2 regions of the Pseudomonas sp. LjRoot71 genome follow, and region 2 is predicted to be linked to the other one. Evidence: riboswitches for the same ligand, from Rfam matches in the RefSeq annotation. Region 2 holds a riboswitch; the other holds the start of a gene.
What was found. A riboswitch is a leader RNA that binds a small molecule or an ion and turns the genes downstream of it on or off. The one in region 2 is predicted to bind cobalamin.

Region 1 (4,208 bases), 1.3 Mb from region 2:
CGCGGCTCTGGCTCTTGCCGCCCACCAGCGAATTCACAGTGGCGATCAGGTTGTCGATCTCACTGCGGTAGGCATTGATCGACCAGTGCCCCCAGTCATGCACACCGGCCAGCCCCAGCTCGATGCTGCGCGACTCTTCGGCTTGCAGATCCGGGTTACCGAAACCTGGGTAGTACAGCTGGTTGAAGGTCGGTGCCTTGAAGGCCGTGCCGTAGCTGGCCGTCAGGCGCAGCGCATCGCTCAGCGCATAGCCCCAGCCCAGACTGCCGGTGTCATGCTTGCCGAACTGTTCGTCATCGTCGCGGCGCACGCTGAGTTGCAGGTCATGCCGGCCGAGCTGCGCCAGGTACTGGGCAAAGAGCCCCTGGTTGTCACGTGAATCGCGGGCATAGTCGGTCGTGCCGTTGACCTCGTCATGCTGATAGTCGGCGCCCAAGGTCAGGGTGTGGCCATCGGCCAGGCTGAGGTCGTTCTGCCAACTGAGCGAGTCGCGGCGGCTGTCAAATCGCGAATAGAAGGCGCGGTCCTGAAAGCTGTCGGACTTGTCCTCGCTGCGCCCGGCCTGCAGGGTCAACAGCCAGGGCTCCAGCGGGCTGAAACGTGCCCGTCCGCCCACCACCTTCTGCACACCCTCGGCATTGGCACCGAAGCCGGCGGTGCGCTTGCTGTTCACCGAGTCATAGTCGTTGTGCGAGCGGCTCTGCAACAGGCTGCCATCGAGTTCCAGGCCATTGGCGAACTGGTAACCGGCCTTGGCGGCCAGTGACAGGCTGCGGTAGCCGTCGCGGTCCTGCTCATAACCGCTGACCGTTGCCGGTTTGACGTTGATGCCATCCGTATCAAGACCAGACACCCCCAGGCTGTACCAGCCACTGCCGGCCGTACCGGTGAAGCCGGCGCTGCCCTGATAGGTGTCCTGGCTGCCATAACCTGCCGAAGCAAAAGGCTTGAAGCCCGTGCCCTGGCCTTTGCGGGTGTAAATCTGAATCACCCCGCCAATGGCCTCGGAGCCATACAGGCTGGAGCGTGGCCCGCGAACCACTTCGATGCGCTCAACCAGTTCAATGGGCAAATCCTGCAATGCGGCGCCACCACTGGTCACCGAACCGACCTTGACGCCATCGATCAGTACCAGCACATGGTTGGAGTTGCTGCCGCGCATAAACAGTGAGGTCGACTTGCCTGGGCCGCCGTTGTTGCTCAGGGAAATACCCGGCACGCGGCTGAGCAATTCCGGCACCGACTGCGCCTGGCTGCGCTCGATCTGCTCACGCTCGATCAGGTTGAACGCCGCAATGCTGCTGGCCGCTGACTGCTCGGTGCGGGTTGCGGTAATAACCTGGGTATCCAGGCTGAGGGTTGCGGCCTGGGCCGCGAGAAATGGGCTACAGCCCGCGAGCGCAATGGCCAGCGGACGCATATTGAGGATGCGAAGCAAGGTCTGATTCTCCGTCGCGCCACCCGCGCGACACTGCCGATATAAGGCATGGGAGAACAGCACGGGCAGACACGGCAGAACGCCGCAACCACCCGACAACGCCCTCCGCAATGCCGTGGATGCAGCAGGCCGGTCTCCGGGCTGACGAGTGAAGCCGATGGCTTCCGGATCGCGCCTTCCCATGCCGGTGGGCACAGTGGCTATTGGCGATCCTTGACTCGTTTACCGTTGCGGGGGCAGCGCCGGAATTGTTGCGTGATCAACACGTAACGCACCGGCTTCCCTGTTTCACCCCTCTGACGCGCTGCGTCGGGGGCACCTGTTGCAGGCGCGCAGGGTAGAGAGTTGCACCGGGAGCGTCAACGCATAACGCCGCCCAGAGACCATTAAGGTCGCAGGCAGGCTGCCTGACACACGCCGGGCTAGATCAATGCCGGGGCATAAACCCGGCGGGCTTGCTCGCCAGCCACTCGACGAAGGTGCGCAGGCGTTCATCTGCAAGCAGGCTGTCGCGACTGTTGTAGGTCAATGCCAGTTCCTTTTCACTGAACAACCGGTGGATCTGGTTGTGACAGGCCCGGCAAACCCAGAGCGTAGCGCTGATGCGCTCACTCTTGGCGAAACGCTTCTGCACATAGACCTTGTTGTGCAGCGCCTTGGGGATCAGGTGATGCCGCGTCAGTGGCACCATACGGGCGCACAACTCACAGGCATCAGGCTGGGCAGGCAGGCGAATCGGTTCTGGCATACGAGCAGCGCAGGTTCAGCGTTTGCGACACAGGCTCAGCCCGTCACCCAGCGGCAGCAGGGACAGGTCGATGCGCGGGTCATCGCGTAGCGCCAGATTGAGCGCTTGAATGGCTCGGGTATCGGCGCTTTCAGGGCTTTCCTTAAGCACACGGCCACTCCACAGGGTGTTGTCGAACAGGATCAGTCCTCCCTGGCGCACCAGACGCAGAGCATGTTCCAGGTAACTGGGATAATTGGCCTTGTCGGCATCGATAAACAGCAAATCGATACTGCCGGCCAGGCCTTCCTGTTCCAACGCAGCCAATGTCTCCAGCGCCGGTGCCAAACGCAGCTCGATACGTTCAGCAACCCCCGCCTCAGACCAGTAACGCTCGGCCGTGGCGTTGTAGTCGCCGGGAATGTCGCAACAGATCAGTTGGCCGTCCGCCGGCATGGCCTGAGCCATGCACAGGGCGCTGTAGCCGGTGAAGGTACCGACTTCGACAATCCGCCGGGCACCGGTCAGCTGCACCAGCAGGGCCATAAACTGACCCTGCTCAGGGGCAATCTGCCAACGCGCCATGCTCAGCTGTGCGGTTTCTTCGCGCAGACGCTTGAGCAGCGGCGTTTCACGCAGGGAAACATCCAGCAGGTATTGATGCAGAGCAGCATCGAGCGTAAGCGTCTGGTTGGTCATGGCAGGCCCCTCAGCCGCGCAGGTTGATCAGGGATTGCGCGCCAGTTCCGGGGTAAATACGCGCTTGGCATTCAGGTAGGTACGCTGCCAGTAGGTGTTGCTCAGGCTGTCCAGGCGTACGGTGCCGCCGCTCGACGGCGCATGAACGAAGCGCCCCTCACCGACATAGATGCCGGCATGGCTAACCTGGCTGCCGCCATTGGTGGCGAAGAACACCAGGTCGCCACTTTGCAGGCGGTCGCGACCGACAGCCGGAGCGCGCATGCTGATCAGCTCGCGAGTCGAACGCGGCAGGCTGATACCCGCCGCATCGCGGTAGACATAGCCAATCAGGCCACTGCAATCAAAACCACCGTCCGGGGTATTGCCCCCGTAGCGATAAGGCGTGCCAACCAAGCCGAGGGCGCGAAACAGCACGTCATCAGCATTGCCGTTAAAGCTGCTGCTGGGCGTTTGCACGACAGGTGGCGGGATTGGAGTAGGTGCGCGACTGGAACAGGCGCTGAGCAAGGCAACGACGACCAGCATGCTGAAACGGGCGAGAGCGGTCATGGATAAGGCGATCCTGAGCCGGGATGCGCCCTACTCTGCCGACTTGCGCACCGCAGAGCAAGCTTTAGATTAGCTTTGCCTAGCAAGTCATTGAAAACTATCGAGATGCATCAGATATATAACCCTGGGAAACGGCTGCGCAGCTGGCAGCCGCCTCCCACAGGTTCAAGGATGGCGCGCCACGCTGTCACTTGGCGCCAGCGCCAGGGCACGCTTGGCTTCGATAAAGGTACGTTTCCAGTAACGATCTTCCAGGCTGTCGACCCGCACACCACCGCTGCGGCTGCTGCTGGAGTGGATGAACTGGTTATCACCCATGTAGATGCCGGCGTGGCTGACGCGATTACGCCCATTGGTGCTGAAGAACAGCAGATCACCCGGCTCCAGCTCATCGCGCGAGACCAGAGGAGCGTCGATATTGATCATGTCGCGGGAAGAACGCGGCAACTGCATGCCGGCTTCTTCCTTGAACAGGTAACCGATAAAGCCGCTGCAATCGAAACCGGAACTCACCGAACCACCACCGAAGCGATAGCGCGTACCCACCAGCGATAGGCCGTGAGACAGGATGCTGTCAGCCAGCTGCGGCAGTTTGTAGGATTTTTCTTCGGTAAAGTCGCCGAGGGCTGCTTCCTTGGCCTGTTCATCAAACTCGGCCAACTCGGTCGAGGAGAACACTGCGGGCTGGGCGGCCAGCTCCGGCTGTGGCTGCGGCGAATGGTTGGCGCAAGCGGCCAGAACCATGGAGAGTGCAATAGGCACGAGGGGTGCGAGGCGTTTGAGCATGGGCAC
Region 2 (4,208 bases):
GTTTGCGCCAGAAGGATGGCATCGCTGCCTTCCCGCGCCGCTCGGAGAGCGAGTACGACACCTTTGGCGTCGGCCACTCCAGCACCAGCATCAGCGCCGCCCTGGGCATGGCCATCGCCGCCCGCCTGAAAGGTGAGAAGCGCAAGGCCGTGGCAGTAATCGGCGACGGCGCGATGACCGCCGGTATGGCCTTCGAGGCGCTGAACCACGCCAGTGACGTGGGCGCCAACATGCTGGTGATCCTCAACGACAACGACATGTCGATCTCCAAGAACGTCGGTGGCCTATCCAACTACCTGGCCAAGATCATCTCCAGCCGCACGTACTCGAACATGCGCGAAGGCAGCAAGAAGATCCTCTCGCACCTGCCCGGTGCCTGGGAAATCGCCCGCAAGGTGGAAGAACACGCCAAAGGCATGCTGGTCCCCGGCACCCTGTTCGAAGAATTGGGCTGGAACTACGTCGGCCCCATCGACGGCCACGACCTGCCCACCCTACTGGCGACGCTGCGCAATATGCGCGACCTCGACGGCCCGCAGTTCCTGCATGTGGTGACCAAAAAGGGCAAGGGTTTCGCCCCGGCCGAGGTCGACCCGATCGGCTATCACGCTATCACCAAGCTGGAGCCGATCAACGCGCCGGCCGCCCCCAAGCAAGCCAGCGGGCCGAAATACTCCAGCGTATTTGGCCAGTGGCTGTGCGATATGGCCGCCGAAGACCCGCGCCTGGTCGGCATCACCCCGGCGATGAAGGAAGGCTCCGACCTGGTGGCCTTCAGCGAACGTTACCCCGAGCGCTATTTCGATGTAGCCATCGCCGAGCAACACGCAGTGACCCTCGCCGCCGGCATGGCCTGCGACGGCGCCAAGCCGGTGGTGGCGATCTACTCGACCTTCCTGCAGCGCGCCTATGACCAGCTGATCCACGATGTAGCCGTGCAGCACCTCGACGTGCTGTTCGCCATCGACCGCGCCGGTCTGGTCGGCGAGGACGGCCCGACCCACGCCGGCAGCTTCGACATCTCCTACCTGCGCTGCATCCCCGGCATGCTGGTGATGACCCCGAGTGATGAGAACGAACTGCGCCGCATGCTCAGCACTGGCCATCTGTTCAATGGCCCTGCCGCCGTCCGCTATCCGCGTGGCAGCGGGCCGAATGCGGCCATCGAACCAGGCCTGGAACCGCTGGAAATCGGTAAGGGCGTGGTTCGCCGCCAGGGCAAGCAAAGCGCCCTGCTGGTGTTCGGCGTGCAACTGAGCGAAGCGCTCAAGGTGGGCGACGCACTCGACGCCACGGTGGTCGATATGCGCTTCGTCAAACCGCTGGATGAAGCCCTGGTACGCCAGCTGGCGGCCAGCCACGAGTTGCTGGTGACCATCGAAGAGAACAGCGTGATGGGCGGTGCCGGCAGCGCGGTCAGCGAGTTCCTCGCCCATGCCGGCCTGCTCAAACCCGTGCTGCACCTGGGCCTGCCGGACTACTACGTCGAACACGCCAAACCGGCGCAGATGCTCGCCGAATGCGGCCTGGATGCCGCTGGCATCGAAGCGGCCGTACGCCAGCGCCTGGCAACCCTGGCCAGCTGAGCGCCATTGATCCCGAGCTGAACGACGCTCACTTGTAATTGCAGTAACCGCGCATTAAGGTGCGCGGCGTTTTACTTCCGCCAAGGTGCGCCCTTCATCCGTGAAGCGGCGTTAAACGGGAAGCCGGTGCGCTCATGACGAGCCATCCCGGCACTGCCCCCGCAACGGTAATCGACCGCAGAGCCATTCTGCACGTCACCTCACGCTGTCCACTGGAGCAATCTGGGAAGGACGAGGCCACGTATGTCGAGAGTCCGGAGACCGGCCTTGCTGGATGCGACTGGTGTTGCGGAGGGCATCACCGTCAAGCTCAGGCTGCCTCTGCGCACGCCCGTTCTTGTCCCTGCCCTCCTCAAAAGTCTCCCGACCTTTTGAGGATTCTCTAGATGAAGTTGTCCCGTCTTGCCCTGGCTGTGGCCTTGTTGCCCAGCATCAGCGTTGCTGCCAGCGATAGCCGCAACCACGAGTTGCCACCACTGGTCATTACTCGTGCGACTCCGCTCAAAGCACCGGTGCCCGCGAGCGTCAAAGTAATCGACCGCCAGCAGATTGAAGCAACTGCGGCGTCATCACTCCTTGACGTACTGCGCAGCCAGGCCGGTATACAAATACGCGACACCATTGGCGATGGCAGCCGAGCCACTTTCAGTCTGCGCGGCTTCGGCGAGAATGCGGTTAACAACACCCTGATCCTGGTCGATGGTCGGCGCCTAAACCAACCCAGCCAGGCCGGAGCCGACCTCAACAGCGTGCCGCTGGGCAATATCGAGCGCATCGAGATCATTCGTGGCGCAGGTACAGTCCTCTATGGCGACCAAGCGGTAGGTGGCGTTATCAATATTGTCACCCGCACCCCAAGCAGCAATGAGGGCTATCTCGAAGCCAGTCGCGGCAGCCATGACCTGGAGGCCTTTCGCGGGCATATCTACCAGCAGCTCGGCGGTGGATTTTCGACCTACCTGAGCGGCGAGTCGCGAACAGCTGACAACTATCGCGACCATAACAATGCCAGTTACAGCAACGCCTTCGCCCGCCTGCGCTATGACCATGACAATGGCCATGCGCTGTATGAGTACCAAACGGTCGACGATGAGCTGCTCTACCCCAATGCCCTGACCAGGGCGCAACGCCGTACAGATCGCAAGCAAAGTGACTCAACGGCCTGGAATGACAGCAAGACGCAGGTGCATCGTTTTGCCCTGGAGCAGCAACTGAGTGACGTATGGACTGCCAACCTCGACTACAGCCATAGCGATCAGGACAGTGTCGGCAGTTTTGCTGCACCGGACCGTTTCACCCAGGACACCCGCACTGAAAGCATCAGTCCCAGACTGAGTGCACGCTACGACAACACCCTGGGGGCAGGAGAATGGCTACTGGGTCACGACCACATAAGCAGTGACGCCCAATCATCCTGGGGCACCGACTTCCAGCAAACCCAGCGCGACTGGTATAGCCAGTTAAGCCAGGAACTAGGCCGCGACGTGACCGTTACTGTCGGCTATCGCAGCAGCGAAGCGGACGACAATAACAAGGCGATCCGCAAACACCATAAAGATCGCGAAGACAGCACCAGCATTGGCCTGAGCTGGCAAGCTAACCAAGAGACGCGTTTGTTTATCAAGCGCGAGGATGTGCTGCGCTGGGCCAACGTGGACGACAATGCGTTTGTCCTGCCAGGGGTCGAGTTCCTCAAACCGCAGACCGGCGTGTCTTGGGAAAGTGGCATCGAGTGGCAAGACGGCGTACAGCGTTACCAAGCAACGCTGTATCGGTTGGATTTGCAGGACGAACTCCTCTACGACGCAATGATTGCCAACCCCAACAGCTGGAATGGTCGCGGGGCCAATATCAATCTGGATAAAACCCGCCGTGATGGACTGCTGCTGGAAGCGGAGCGCCAGTTGAGCGAACGCCTGAGCATCGGTGGCCAATACAGCTTTACCGATGCGGAGTTTCGCGCGGGCTCTTTTCAGGGCAACAAGGTTCCGTGGGTCGCGCGCCATACGGCCAGTACACACCTCAGCTACCTGATCGTGCCAGGCCTGCGCGGTTATCTGGAAGCGGTTTATACCGGCAACCGCTATTACTCGGGGGACGATGCCAACAACCAGCACCAAGCGGGCAGCTACACCCTGCTTAACGCGGCACTGAGCTACGACTATCAGCAGTTCAGCAGCAAGTTGCGCCTCAACAACCTCACTGGCAAACGTTATGACGCGTTTGCCAGCGCAACCAGCAGTTACCCCGCAGCCGAAGAGCAGGTGCAGCTCAGCGTTGGTTACAGGTTCTGACAATCCGCCCTGGGCCTTTTCGGTCCAGGGCTTTCAACGCGCCTGCGCCAAGCGCTCACACAATTTCTCCATCGCCCCCAGCATCTGAAAGCTCGGCCGCTCCAGGCCGTTGTCCGGTACCAGCCAGAGTTGCTCGCGCTCGACAGCCGTTAGGCCCGGCCAGATGCGCCAGGCATCCAACTGCTGCTGCACACCCGCCAGAATCACCTCGGGATTGCGCTCAAGTACCGCTTCTACGCTGACCTGCGGCGCAGGCAAGCTCAGCTCGGCAAAAATATTGCGCGCCCCGCATACCGCCAGGGCATCGCTGATGATCTGCTGACCGCCG

Region 1: another riboswitch for cobalamin. It lies ahead of btuB (TonB-dependent vitamin B12 receptor); the one in region 2 lies ahead of ACSQ17_RS06920 (TonB-dependent receptor family protein).

What each region holds. Positions count from the first base shown of each region.
Region 1 covers NZ_CAXURA020000001.1:198,351-202,558, forward strand. The annotation lists gene btuB (TonB-dependent vitamin B12 receptor) at 1-1,420, opposite strand, end outside; cobalamin riboswitch at 1,549-1,776, opposite strand; gene ACSQ17_RS00930 (hypothetical protein) at 1,866-2,186, opposite strand; gene ACSQ17_RS00935 (O-methyltransferase) at 2,202-2,864, opposite strand; gene ACSQ17_RS00940 (C40 family peptidase) at 2,892-3,416, opposite strand; gene ACSQ17_RS00945 (C40 family peptidase) at 3,582-4,202, opposite strand.
Region 2 covers NZ_CAXURA020000001.1:1,456,789-1,460,996, forward strand. The annotation lists gene dxs (1-deoxy-D-xylulose-5-phosphate synthase) at 1-1,586, shown strand, start outside; cobalamin riboswitch at 1,653-1,870, shown strand; gene ACSQ17_RS06920 (TonB-dependent receptor family protein) at 1,973-3,880, shown strand; gene ACSQ17_RS06925 (cobalamin-binding protein) at 3,914-4,208, opposite strand, start outside.